Regions from separate parts of the Bacillus sp. NP247 genome, predicted to be linked through region 3. Evidence: a T-box and tRNA genes for the amino acid it is inferred to sense, from the RefSeq annotation. Region 3 holds a T-box; the other regions hold tRNA genes.
The links. The T-box of region 3 lies ahead of tyrS (tyrosine--tRNA ligase). A T-box ahead of a tRNA ligase gene usually reads a tRNA of that ligase, here a tRNA-Tyr.
Positions count from the first base shown of each region.

Region 1: it encodes a tRNA-Tyr, which carries the amino acid that the T-box ahead of tyrS (tyrosine--tRNA ligase) is inferred to sense. The anticodon was not compared.
Region 2: it encodes a tRNA-Tyr, which carries the amino acid that the T-box ahead of tyrS (tyrosine--tRNA ligase) is inferred to sense. The anticodon was not compared.

Region 1 is NZ_CP076653.1:3,198,563-3,203,096, reverse strand. It holds gene KPL75_RS16830 (YebC/PmpR family DNA-binding transcriptional regulator) at 19-738, opposite strand; gene KPL75_RS16825 (DUF3884 family protein) at 1,487-1,807, shown strand; tRNA gene KPL75_RS16820 (tRNA-Leu) at 2,017-2,098, opposite strand; tRNA gene KPL75_RS16815 (tRNA-Cys) at 2,109-2,179, opposite strand; tRNA gene KPL75_RS16810 (tRNA-Gly) at 2,194-2,268, opposite strand; tRNA gene KPL75_RS16805 (tRNA-Gln) at 2,274-2,348, opposite strand; tRNA gene KPL75_RS16800 (tRNA-His) at 2,413-2,488, opposite strand; tRNA gene KPL75_RS16795 (tRNA-Trp) at 2,508-2,581, opposite strand; tRNA gene KPL75_RS16790 (tRNA-Tyr) at 2,591-2,674, opposite strand; tRNA gene KPL75_RS16785 (tRNA-Thr) at 2,685-2,760, opposite strand; tRNA gene KPL75_RS16780 (tRNA-Phe) at 2,775-2,850, opposite strand; tRNA gene KPL75_RS16775 (tRNA-Asp) at 2,861-2,936, opposite strand; tRNA gene KPL75_RS16770 (tRNA-Met) at 2,940-3,016, opposite strand; tRNA gene KPL75_RS16765 (tRNA-Val) at 3,041-3,116, opposite strand; tRNA gene KPL75_RS16760 (tRNA-Glu) at 3,122-3,196, opposite strand; tRNA gene KPL75_RS16755 (tRNA-Ser) at 3,216-3,307, opposite strand; tRNA gene KPL75_RS16750 (tRNA-Asn) at 3,310-3,384, opposite strand; rRNA gene rrf (5S ribosomal RNA) at 3,393-3,508, opposite strand; rRNA gene KPL75_RS16740 (23S ribosomal RNA) at 3,609-4,534, opposite strand, start outside.
Region 2 is NZ_CP076653.1:2,824,682-2,829,215, forward strand. It holds rRNA gene KPL75_RS14920 (23S ribosomal RNA) at 1-1,986, shown strand, start outside; rRNA gene rrf (5S ribosomal RNA) at 2,078-2,193, shown strand; tRNA gene KPL75_RS14930 (tRNA-Asn) at 2,203-2,277, shown strand; tRNA gene KPL75_RS14935 (tRNA-Thr) at 2,282-2,354, shown strand; tRNA gene KPL75_RS14940 (tRNA-Glu) at 2,378-2,452, shown strand; tRNA gene KPL75_RS14945 (tRNA-Val) at 2,458-2,533, shown strand; tRNA gene KPL75_RS14950 (tRNA-Tyr) at 2,550-2,633, shown strand; tRNA gene KPL75_RS14955 (tRNA-Gln) at 2,699-2,773, shown strand; tRNA gene KPL75_RS14960 (tRNA-Lys) at 2,779-2,854, shown strand; tRNA gene KPL75_RS14965 (tRNA-Gly) at 2,860-2,931, shown strand; tRNA gene KPL75_RS14970 (tRNA-Ala) at 2,942-3,014, shown strand; gene KPL75_RS14975 (glycerate kinase) at 3,140-4,285, shown strand.
Region 3 is NZ_CP076653.1:1,884,130-1,888,663, forward strand. It holds gene rpsD (30S ribosomal protein S4) at 1-473, shown strand, start outside; gene KPL75_RS09905 (hypothetical protein) at 731-859, opposite strand; gene KPL75_RS09910 (YjdJ family protein) at 1,047-1,349, shown strand; gene tyrS (tyrosine--tRNA ligase) at 1,429-2,685, opposite strand; T-box leader at 2,756-2,985, opposite strand; gene KPL75_RS09920 (hypothetical protein) at 3,063-3,308, opposite strand; gene KPL75_RS09925 (RNA polymerase sigma factor) at 3,301-3,834, opposite strand; gene KPL75_RS09930 (hypothetical protein) at 3,815-4,270, opposite strand; gene KPL75_RS09935 (sugar O-acetyltransferase) at 4,338-4,534, opposite strand, start outside.

The DNA.
Region 1 (4,534 bases), 1.3 Mb from region 3:
AGGGTCTTCTGTCTTATATTATTCCCCTAAGTCTACGTTGTGGTAAACTTGCTGTACATCTTCTAAATCTTCTAATGCATCAACCATTTTTTCAAATTGTACTTGAGCATCTTCAGGAAGTTCTACATCACTTTGTGCAAGCATTGTTAATTCTGCAACTGTAAATTCTTCAACACCGGCATCTTTAAGTGCAGATTGTACTGAATGGAACTGATCAGGTTCAGCATAAACGATAACAGAATCTTCTTCTTCTAGAATGTCACGTGCATCTACATCTGCTTCCATTAAGATTTCAAGAACTTCATCTGACGTTTTACCTTCAAGACCGATAACAGCTGTCGCATCAAACATGTAAGCTACAGAACCGTTTACACCCATGTTACCACTGTTTTTGCTAAATGCAGCTCGTACATCTGCTGCAGTACGGTTTACGTTATTTGTCAGTGTATCTACAATTACCATAGATCCGTTTGGTCCAAAGCCTTCATAACGAAGCTCGTCATAGTTTTCTTCTGAACCGCCTTTTGCCTTTTCAATCGCACGGTCAATAATTGTTCTTGGCACGTTGTATGTTTTCGCACGTTCTAATACAACTCTTAACGTTTGGTTTGATTCTGGATCTGGCTCGCCTTGTTTTGCTGCCACATAAATTTCACGTCCAAATTTCGCGTATATACGGCTTGTATTTGCATCCTTTGATGCTTTTTTTTCTTTAATATTGTTCCATTTACGGCCCATACTTTCCACTCTCTTTCCCGTTTTAAATCTACATAAAAATATTAATATAAAATATAATGTGTATTCAACACATTTTTAAAAGAAATATAAAAATTTCATTTTTGATTCATATTACAGACATAATATAAATCACTATCATTTTGTTCTTTCGACAAGTTATATTATACATGAATTCCTAAGTTTATTACGAATTTTAGAATCACGTAGCATAATTTAACAAAAAAGACTCTAACATTTCTATTAGAGTCTTTTTTAAGTCACCGATACCGATGGTCGGGGTCGAACCGACACTCCCGAAGGAACACAATTTTGAGTCTTTTTAGGTGACATTTATATAGAGTGCTACCTTTTAAATCCTTTATTTTAAAGCATTTAAAAAATTTTGAGCTTCTTTAAACATGATAAATTAAAATGAAACGGAGCCAAAATGGAATCATATTAAATAACTGACACCTTTTACTTTCATTCCTCTCCCTTGATTAAGTTCATCATATTTCATTTATTACTGTGATGATTTATTTTATTATTTCTTGCTAAACAATAAGAAAGACAGGGCAAAGCTGCCCTGTCCTTTTAAAGATTTGTTATGTAGTATGTTATGAACTGTTCATTATCAAACTAAAGTTATTCCTTTTCATTCCTCTACTAATCCCATAATATTTCCTTAATTACTTTCTATTGCTGTATAATTAAAATAGGAAAAATTTTCTTGTAATTCAAAAATTTGAAGGAAGGATGAGGGAGAATTATGACACATTCAAATGAGAAAAAATCACATGGTTTTAAAGGAATAGGAGAGAAGTTAAACCCAACTATCTATCAAGTGAGATTCATAAAATTGGATGGGCCAATTCAATTTGAGTCGTTTCCTAAATTAAAGGAATTAGGGGACTGGTTGAGTACTTCAACGCAAATGTGGTCGTGCCACTCAACTATGTACAAGTACAACAGAGAAGAGTTTGAAAAGAAGTTTTTGGAAATTACGAAATTACCAGCTGATAATGTGGTAATTTCAACTGGTGGTATCGGATTTAACTTCATGTCACCAGGGTGGAGAGATTCTCTCTAGAGTGCTCGAAAAAATTCTTGTATATGTAATATTCTACTGAAATTTTATCCTTTTAGTACTTCATAGTTTCTTCCAACTGTATCTAAAGTTCGTCGCTTACTCACCGCACACTAACCCAACGCACTATTAGTGCTTATTTTGTAGTGTGAAGAAAACACAAAAAAGCTCTACACAATTAGTGTAGAGCCTTGATGTTAAGCCGTTCGTGATACCGATGGTCGGGGTCGAACCGACACTCCCGAAGGAACACGATTTTGAGTCGTGCGCGTCTGCCAATTCCGCCACATCGGCATAATAAGAAAGGCGGCAACCGGATTTGAACCGGTGGTAAAGGTTTTGCAGACCTCTGCCTTACCACTTGGCTATGCCGCCATATGAAGTTAAAATGGAGCGGAAGACGGGATTCGAACCCGCGACCCCAACCTTGGCAAGGTTGTATTCTACCACTGAACTACTTCCGCAAAAATGGCTGGGCTAGCTGGATTCGAACCAGCGCATGACGGAGTCAAAGTCCGTTGCCTTACCGCTTGGCTATAGCCCACCGAAGTTTTACTTAATTATATGTAAGTATCCATTAATTTATTTGTAATTTTTAAAAATAAAAATGGGGCGACTGATGGGAATTGAACCCACGAATGCCGGAGCCACAATCCGGTGCGTTAACCACTTCGCCACAACCGCCATGTTGTGTTTATATATTTGGCAGGGGCAGTAGGAATTGAACCCACACTGGAGGTTTTGGAGACCTCAGTTCTACCTTTAAACTATGCCCCTATGTAAATATGGTGGAGGGGGGCAGATTCGAACTGCCGAACCCGAAGGAGCGGATTTACAGTCCGCCGCGTTTATCCACTTCGCTACCCCTCCGAAACTTACATGGTGCCGGCTAGAGGACTTGAACCCCCAACCTACTGATTACAAGTCAGTTGCTCTACCAATTGAGCTAAGCCGGCATATTTTATTAAAATGGTGGCTCGGGACGGAATCGAACCGCCGACACGAGGATTTTCAGTCCTCTGCTCTACCGACTGAGCTACCGAGCCTTATTAAAAATGGCGGTCCCGACCGGGGTCGAACCGGCGATCTCCTGCGTGACAGGCAGGCATGTTAACCACTACACCACGGGACCATTTGGTTGCGGGGACAGGATTTGAACCTGCGACCTTCGGGTTATGAGCCCGACGAGCTACCGTACTGCTCCACCCCGCGATAATATTATTCATATAATTTATATGGTGGAGGATGACGGGATCGAACCGCCGACCCCCTGCTTGTAAGGCAGGTGCTCTCCCAGCTGAGCTAATCCTCCAAAAGTGGTGACCCGTACGGGATTCGAACCCGTGTTACCGCCGTGAAAGGGCGGTGTCTTAACCACTTGACCAACGGGCCAAATATTATAAATTGCTTATGGCGGAGAGCAAGGGATTCGAACCCTTGATACGCTTGTGACGTATACACGATTTCCAATCGTGCTCCTTCGGCCAACTCGGACAGCTCTCCAATGGCTCCGCAGGTAGGAATCGAACCTACGACCGATCGGTTAACAGCCGATAGCTCTACCGCTGAGCTACTGCGGAATAATATTGCCTGGCAACGTCCTACTCTCACAGGGACAAGGTCCCAACTACCATCGGCGCTAGAGAACTTAACTTCCGTGTTCGGTATGGGAACGGGTGTGACCTCTCTGCCATCATTACCAGACTATATTCGCTTGAGACAAACATTATTATACTTGATTCACTTAGAAAGTCAACAAGTTTTTTATATTCTCTCAAAACTAGATAACGTTGCTTCATATTATATGGTTAAGTCCTCGATCTATTAGTATTCGTCAGCTCCACATGTCACCATGCTTCCACCTCGAACCTATCAACCTGATCATCTTTCAGGGATCTTACTAGCTTACGCTATGGGAAATCTCATCTTGAGGGGGGCTTCATGCTTAGATGCTTTCAGCACTTATCCCTTCCGCACATAGCTACCCAGCTATGCCCTTGGCAGAACAACTGGTACACCAGCGGTGCGTCCATCCCGGTCCTCTCGTACTAAGGACAGCTCCTCTCAAATTTCCTACGCCCACGACGGATAGGGACCGAACTGTCTCACGACGTTCTGAACCCAGCTCGCGTACCGCTTTAATGGGCGAACAGCCCAACCCTTGGGACCGACTACAGCCCCAGGATGCGATGAGCCGACATCGAGGTGCCAAACCTCCCCGTCGATGTGGACTCTTGGGGGAGATAAGCCTGTTATCCCCGGGGTAGCTTTTATCCGTTGAGCGATGGCCCTTCCATGCGGAACCACCGGATCACTAAGCCCGACTTTCGTCCCTGCTCGACTTGTAGGTCTCGCAGTCAAGCTCCCTTATGCCTTTGCACTCTACGAATGATTTCCAACCATTCTGAGGGAACCTTTGGGCGCCTCCGTTACACTTTAGGAGGCGACCGCCCCAGTCAAACTGCCCACCTGACACTGTCTCCCGGGTCGATAAGACCCGTAGGTTAGAATTTCAATACAGTCAGGGCGGTATCCCACCAGCGCCTCCACCGAAGCTAGCGCTCCGGTTTCAATGGCTCCCGCCTATCCTGTACAAACTGTACCAAAATTCAATATCAGGCTACAGTAAAGCTCCACGGGGTCTTTCCGTCCTGTCGCGGGTAACCTGCATCTTCACAGGTACTATAATTTCACCGAGTCTCTGGTTGAGACAGTGCCCAAATCGTTACA
Region 2 (4,534 bases), 940 kb from region 3:
CGGATTACCGAATTCAGTCAAACTCCGAATGCCAATGACTTATCCTTAGGAGTCAGACTGCGAGTGATAAGATCCGTAGTCAAGAGGGAAACAGCCCAGATCGCCAGCTAAGGTCCCAAAGTGTGTATTAAGTGGAAAAGGATGTGGAGTTGCTTAGACAACTAGGATGTTGGCTCAGAAGCAGCCACCATTTAAAGAGTGCGTAATAGCTCACTAGTCGAGTGACTCTGCGCCGAAAATGTACCGGGGCTAAATACACCACCGAAGCTGCGAATTGATACCAATGGTATCAGTGGTAGGGGAGCGTTCTAAGTGCAGTGAAGTCAGACCGGAAGGACTGGTGGAGCGCTTAGAAGTGAGAATGCCGGTATGAGTAGCGAAAGACGGGTGAGAATCCCGTCCACCGAATGCCTAAGGTTTCCTGAGGAAGGCTCGTCCGCTCAGGGTTAGTCAGGACCTAAGCCGAGGCCGACAGGCGTAGGCGATGGACAACAGGTTGATATTCCTGTACCACCTCTTTATCGTTTGAGCAATGGAGGGACGCAGAAGGATAGAAGAAGCGTGCGATTGGTTGTGCACGTCCAAGCAGTTAGGCTGATAAGTAGGCAAATCCGCTTATCGTGAAGGCTGAGCTGTGATGGGGAAGCTCCTTATGGAGCGAAGTCTTTGATTCCCCGCTGCCAAGAAAAGCTTCTAGCGAGATAAAAGGTGCCTGTACCGCAAACCGACACAGGTAGGCGAGGAGAGAATCCTAAGGTGTGCGAGAGAACTCTGGTTAAGGAACTCGGCAAAATGACCCCGTAACTTCGGGAGAAGGGGTGCTTTCTTAACGGAAAGCCGCAGTGAATAGGCCCAAGCGACTGTTTAGCAAAAACACAGGTCTCTGCGAAGCCGTAAGGCGAAGTATAGGGGCTGACACCTGCCCGGTGCTGGAAGGTTAAGGAGAGGGGTTAGCGTAAGCGAAGCTCTGAACTGAAGCCCCAGTAAACGGCGGCCGTAACTATAACGGTCCTAAGGTAGCGAAATTCCTTGTCGGGTAAGTTCCGACCCGCACGAAAGGTGTAACGATTTGGGCACTGTCTCAACCAGAGACTCGGTGAAATTATAGTACCTGTGAAGATGCAGGTTACCCGCGACAGGACGGAAAGACCCCGTGGAGCTTTACTGTAGCCTGATATTGAATTTTGGTACAGTTTGTACAGGATAGGCGGGAGCCATTGAAACCGGAGCGCTAGCTTCGGTGGAGGCGCTGGTGGGATACCGCCCTGACTGTATTGAAATTCTAACCTACGGGTCTTATCGACCCGGGAGACAGTGTCAGGTGGGCAGTTTGACTGGGGCGGTCGCCTCCTAAAGTGTAACGGAGGCGCCCAAAGGTTCCCTCAGAATGGTTGGAAATCATTCGTAGAGTGCAAAGGCATAAGGGAGCTTGACTGCGAGACCTACAAGTCGAGCAGGGACGAAAGTCGGGCTTAGTGATCCGGTGGTTCCGCATGGAAGGGCCATCGCTCAACGGATAAAAGCTACCCCGGGGATAACAGGCTTATCTCCCCCAAGAGTCCACATCGACGGGGAGGTTTGGCACCTCGATGTCGGCTCATCGCATCCTGGGGCTGTAGTCGGTCCCAAGGGTTGGGCTGTTCGCCCATTAAAGCGGTACGCGAGCTGGGTTCAGAACGTCGTGAGACAGTTCGGTCCCTATCCGTCGTGGGCGTAGGAAATTTGAGAGGAGCTGTCCTTAGTACGAGAGGACCGGGATGGACGCACCGCTGGTGTACCAGTTGTTCTGCCAAGGGCATAGCTGGGTAGCTATGTGCGGAAGGGATAAGTGCTGAAAGCATCTAAGCATGAAGCCCCCCTCAAGATGAGATTTCCCATAGCGTAAGCTAGTAAGATCCCTGAAAGATGATCAGGTTGATAGGTTCGAGGTGGAAGCATGGTGACATGTGGAGCTGACGAATACTAATAGATCGAGGACTTAACCATATAATATGAAGCAAATGTTATCTAGTTTTGAAGGAATATATATTTAAAATTCCTTTTGACATTCTGAAAAGAATGTACATAATGATAAAAGTCTGGTAATGATGGCAGAGAGGTCACACCCGTTCCCATACCGAACACGGAAGTTAAGCTCTCTAGCGCCGATGGTAGTTGGGACCTTGTCCCTGTGAGAGTAGGACGTTGCCAGGCTTATATTATTCCGCAGTAGCTCAGCGGTAGAGCTATCGGCTGTTAACCGATCGGTCGTAGGTTCGATTCCTACCTGCGGAGCCATTATGCTTCCATAGCTCAGCTGGTAGAGTACTTCCATGGTAAGGAAGAGGTCACCGGTTCAAGCCCGGTTGGAAGCTTGGGAAAATTTTTGAATTTTTTTGGCCCGTTGGTCAAGTGGTTAAGACACCGCCCTTTCACGGCGGTAACACGGGTTCGAATCCCGTACGGGTCACCACTTTTGGAGGATTAGCTCAGCTGGGAGAGCACCTGCCTTACAAGCAGGGGGTCGGCGGTTCGATCCCGTCATCCTCCACCATATATGTTTAAATGTCGGAGGGGTAGCGAAGTGGCTAAACGCGGCGGACTGTAAATCCGCTCCTTCGGGTTCGGCAGTTCGAATCTGCCCCCCTCCACCATTTTCTTTAAAATAACCTGAGAGGGTTTATTTTTTTGAGAAGATAACCATACTAGTAAATATTAATGGGCTATAGCCAAGCGGTAAGGCAACGGACTTTGACTCCGTCATGCGCTGGTTCGAATCCAGCTAGCCCAGCCATTTACGAGCCATTAGCTCAGTTGGTAGAGCATCTGACTTTTAATCAGAGGGTCGAAGGTTCGAATCCTTCATGGCTCACCATTTTCGCGGAAGTAGTTCAGTGGTAGAATACAACCTTGCCAAGGTTGGGGTCGCGGGTTCGAATCCCGTCTTCCGCTTTATTACTACGGGGCCTTAGCTCAGCTGGGAGAGCGCCTGCCTTGCACGCAGGAGGTCAGCGGTTCGATCCCGCTAGGCTCCATATAAATAGGGAAAGCTTACATCAAATGATGTGAGCTTTTTTTGTGTTTAAATTCCACTCGAAAAGGCAACTTTTCCGTATATCGTTTAAAATAAAAAAAAGGATTGAATAAGGAGGAGGTAACTATGAAGGTTGTTATTGCATCGGATTCATATAAAGAAAGCCTGAAAGCTATAGAGGTATGTGAAGCTATTGAAAGAGGCTTTGCAGCAATTTTTCCTAAAGCAGAGTATGTTAAAGTACCAATTGGAGATGGGGGCGAAGGAACGGTTGAATCTCTTGTTGGTGCTACAATGGGGAGAATTATATCACTTAATGTGACAGGGCCGCTTGGAGAGAGCGTGCAAGCTTTTTATGGTATGTCTAAGGATAAGAAGACGGCATTTATTGAAATGGCAGCAGCATCGGGGTTACAACACGTTCCAATTGAAAAGAGAAACCCACTTATTACAACGACAAAAGGGACAGGCGAAGTTATATTACATGCATTAGATCAAGGAACTAAACACATTATTTTAGGGCTTGGAGGAAGTGCTACAAATGATGGTGGGGCTGGTATGCTATCTGCCTTAGGCGCAAGATTTATAAATAGGAAAGGTGAGGTAATAGAACCCTCTGGAGGGACATTGCATTTGATAACCACTGTTGACCTTTCTAGGATTGATTCACGCCTGGAGGATATAAAATTAGAAGCGGCATGTGATGTAGATAACCCGTTAGTTGGACCGAGCGGGGCATCTTTTGTATTTGCGAGACAAAAAGGTGCGAATGTAGAGATGATGAAAGAGCTAGATGAGAATTTAAAACATTATGCTAATATACTTAAACAACATGTGTCTTTTGATGTATCTGAAATACCAGGTGCGGGGGCAGCTGGAGGAACGGGAGCCGCTGTCGTTGCAGTACTAAAGGGACAGCTAAGAAAAGGGATTGAAATTGTATTAGATTATACAAATTTTGATAAGTGTATAGAGGGTGCTGATCTTATTGTAACTGGTGAGGGAAGAATAGATGAACAAACAGCATATGGAAAAGCTCCTGTTGGTGTCGCGAAGCGGGCGAAACGTCGTCATATTCCGGTAATTGCTATTGGTGGATCTGTATCTCCGAATTATACAATTATTTATGAAAAGGGAATTGATGCAGTGTTTAGTATTACGGCTAGTCCAATGACATTAGAAGAAGCATATAAAGCGGCAGAAGAGAATATCGAAATGGCAGCAAGAAATATTGCAGCAGTGTGGAAACTAGCATCAGAAAAACGTTTCTAAATATAGAAGTGTTTTTTTATCCATTTATTTGAGGATATTTTGTGTAATTATAGGTAGTGATGGAGAAAAGCACTGATAAAAATATTAGCTGATAGAAAAGTTAGTCGGTTCATTAAGTTAACTTTATACATAGAACAGTTTTAAAATTGGGAGTCCAACGTAAATATAAGTGAATAAAATGTATATCCATGCAGAAAAATGTCGAGTTGAGTCAGACTATATAAAAGATTTAAAATATTTAGTGAAGGC
Region 3 (4,534 bases):
TTTCAGAATACGGTTTACAATTACAAGAGAAACAAAAACTTCGTCACATGTACGGCATGACTGAGCGTCAATTCCGTCGCACATTTGACCAAGCAGGTAAAATGCCTGGTAAGCACGGCGAAAACTTCATGATCCTTCTTGAAGCTCGTCTTGACAACCTAGTTTACCGCATGGGCTTAGCTCGCACTCGTCGCGCAGCTCGCCAATTAGTAAACCACGGTCACATCATGGTTGATGGAGCTCGCGTAGACATCCCATCTTACCGTGTAAAACCTAACCAAACTATCAGCGTTCGCGAAAAATCTAACAGCCTTGTTGTTGTTAAAGAAGCGATCGAAGTTAACAACTTCGTACCAGAATACTTAACTTTCGATGCTGATAAGTTAGAAGCTACTTACACTCGTCACGCTGAGCGTTCTGAGTTAGCAGCTGAAATCAACGAAGCATTAATCGTAGAGTTCTACTCTCGTTAATGACAAAAAGCCAATCCTCTGGATTGGCTTTTTTCAATTCCCACCATTATTTTTTATATCCCAAGTAATATAAAAATTCCAATACTCCACACCCTCACCTAAAATAAATATTTTTTATTTAATCAAATTCAAACAAAAAGAATAACCTTCTTATTTTCATACAGAACTTCTGTTATATTATGAATTCGGAAAATTTTACAACGATAGAAAAAGCCAATCCCCTGGATTGGCTTTTTACATTTATATTTAAAATAAAATTATTTATTTTCCTCTTTTTGAACATATACATAAGCATCTTTCTGCTCTTTATGTACATCAACCTTCGAATGCTCTGCAAGCTGACCTGCATTTAGCAAAGAAAAAATAATGAGCGCTTCTAGTGACATTTTGTTTTACCACTCCTTTCTATTTGTTATACGTTTATCATACCGCTTACATGTGATTTCCGTATGAACTCGAAAAGGAGATTAAAACAAAAAAGTTACAGAACTGCTAACTGTATTTTATTGCTGAAATGGTTTATTAAAGTAAATTCTTACGATATAATACCAGAAAATGGAGGTGCGATTCATTTTGACAATAAACCAAATGGTTCAGTTAGGTAGTGCATTTATGTTATTTATTACTTCCGCGCTTATGAGTTGGTATCAAGGGAGTAATTTAATAGATAGCCCTGATGAATGGAAATATAGCGCGAAGTTTACGAATTATTTTAAAGGGCCCGTTTCACATTATGACGATATTTATCAAATTGATTTCTTTATATATGCGGCAAAATTTTATCCCGTAGCATTTGTCGTTATGCTAATTAGCTTACTTTATATGCTAATATTAATTCTTCATATTCTATTTAAAAGAAATCATGAGGCAATCTAAATTCATACATAAAAAACCCCGAATCATAGACTTTTCAGCCTACAATTCGGGGTACTATTTGTTTTACATTCGTTTCTGATTAGTAGCGAATTAAGAAATATTTCTTTTTACCGCGGCGAATGATTGTAAATTTACCTTCGATGCGGTCGTTTTCTGTTACAACGTAGTCTAACGCTTGTGTACGCTCACCGTTTACGTAGATTGCACCGTTTGTTACATCTTCACGTGCTTGACGTTTTGATGGAGAGATTTTGCTTTCTACAAGTAAGTCGATTAATACTGTATCTTCTGCAGTACGTTCTACAGATGGTACGTCTTTGAATCCTTGCTCGATTTCGCTTGCAGTAAGTTCTGCTACAGAACCACTGAATAATGCAGCTGAAATTTTAATTGCTTGCTCTAACGCTTCTTCGCCGTGAACAAGTTTTGTCATTTCAGATCCTAATGCTTTTTGTGCTGCACGTTTTTCTGGTGCTTCCGTTACTTGCTTCTCAAGCTCAAGAATTTCTTCATGAGATAAGAATGTGAAGTATTTTAAGTATTTAACTACATCGCGGTCATCTGTATTGATCCAGAATTGGTAGAACTCATAAGGAGTTGTTTTCTCTGGGTCTAACCAAATTGCGCCGCCTTCTGTTTTACCAAACTTCGTACCGTCAGATTTTGTAACAAGCGGAATTGTTAAACCGAATGCTTTCGCATCTTCTTCTGATTTACGGATTAATTCAAGACCAGCTGTAATGTTACCCCATTGGTCACTACCACCGATTTGAAGACGACAATTATGTTGTTGGTATAAGTTCAAGAAGTCGTATGATTGTAAAATCATGTAACTGAACTCAGTAAATGAAATTCCAGTTTCTAAACGAGATGCTACTGTATCTTTTGCTAACATATAGTTTAAACCGAAGTTTTTACCGATATCGCGTAAGAATGAAATTACATCTAAGTTACCAAGCCAATCATAGTTATTAGCCATTGTTGCTGGGTTTTCCACGTTTTCAAACTCTAAGAAGTTTGAAAGTTGGTTTTTAATGCTTTCTGTGTAGTAAGCAACTGTATCTTTCGTATTTAATGTACGCTCTGCTTTTTTACCACTTGGATCACCGATCATACCAGTACCACCGCCAACAAGTGCGATTGGTTGGTGACCAGCTAATTGGAAACGACGTAACATTAATACTGGTAACATATGACCGATGTGTAAGCTATCTGCTGTCGGATCAAAACCACAATATAATTTAACGCTTTCTTTTTCTAATAATTGCTCTAATCCCTCAGCATCTGTTTGCTGATTAATTAGACCGCGAAATTCAAGATCTTGTAAAATACCCATATCCTACATACTCTCCTTTAAGTTCATTACTGGCGTGAAGGTTGAAAACATAAAAAAATCGCCCCTTGAAATAAGGGACGATTTTGATTATCGCGTTACCACCCTAGTTGCAGGCAAAAAAAAGCCTACCACCTTATTTACATAACGGCTTAGCACCGTCTTTTCCCTTTTGAATACAATTCAATCGAAAAAAGATGCTCTAGGGGCGTAATTCGCGATCATCTATGTGCTGATTTTCACCGGCCATCAGCTCTCTAAAACAGGGAAATGATCACTACTTCTCCCTTTCCACGCTCAATTATTCATATACTTTTCTTTATACCATCATTTATATAGGCGTGTCAAATAAGGGCCGGATTTCTCTCCTTGCCAATCCTTTACAACGTCGCAAAGAGTATCGTAATAAGAGAAAGAATTGGAACACCGACTAATAGTGAAATATGAAAAACAATAGATAAATCATTTCCAATCGTCGCTTCCACAGGATCTTTCGCTGGAGAACCAAGAAATCCGATTAATCGATCGAAGCGACTTACCGTTTTTGGAAAATCCGGTATTTCTACATGGTCACTATCTAAATGCTGCTGTAATTTATATTCATTCTTAAAGGGATTTTCACTCAATTTCGTCCACCTCCAGCAATTGCTTTAATTTCTTTATCCCATTATGGAGTCTCGACTTCACTGTTCCAACAGGAATATCTAGTACATCTGCAATCTCTTTTTGCTGCATATCATGATAATAAGAAAGAATGAGAACAGCTCTTTGCTCTTCAGGAACTTTCAAAATTGCTTCTCTTACTGTAAGACGGTCTTCATGGGAAAACTCCTTTTCCTGAATCGGCACTAAAAACGGTAAAAGAGAACGCCATTTCTTTCTTCTATTCAATTTATTTATCATAAGACGATAACCAATTTGAAATAAATACGTTTTTATTTTTCCTTTTTCGGTTTCATACATATGTTTCTTGCGCTCTAACGTCAAAAACGTATCTTGCACAAGGTCGCTACTTAATTGTTCATCTCGGTTAAATCGATATAAAAATGTGTATAGCGCTGGTTTAATTAAAACATATAGTTTTTCCCCAGCCTGCTTATCTCCCTTTTGGTACGCAAGCATGAGGTCTTCCTCAATCCCAATCTGCGCCATGATTTTTGATCTCCTTTATTCCTTTTAACGTTAACGAAATGCGGGAAATTAAATATACACTTGCGACAATAATCCACGCTTGTGATTGAAGCGTAAAAAATTGAACATATGAGTTTTGTATTGTATGACCACTTAACACTAAAATATTTAATGCTTGCACGCATATGCATGCATACACTGCAAGACAAGCCGAAATCGTATCAAATACATTCCAGCGAAAATACACTTTTGTTTTTGTAAAATCAATTTTATATCCTTTTTTTCGTACTATATGTTTTCTATCAAACGGAATAATGATTGAAAACATAACAATCATTATGACTCCAACTGTAATCATTGAAACTTTAAATCCAATTGGTATTGGCAAAAATAATCCACCAGAAAATACAACTATAATTCCAACTAAAGCAAAAGTAAGCATCAATTTATTAGACATATAAAAAGCCTCCCTCATCTATTCTTTCATAAATGTATACAGACGAGGAAGGCACTTCGTTCAAATATTATTTTATTTTTTTTATGATTCTCGCAGGATTCCCGCCAACTACTACATGATCCGGCACATCTTTCGTTACAACGGCGCCAGATGCGATAACCGCATTGTCTCCAATTGTTACGCCTGGATTAATAATCGCTCTTCCGCCAACCCATACGTTATCGCCAATTGTAACGGGTTTTCCGTATTCAGATCCACTTATGC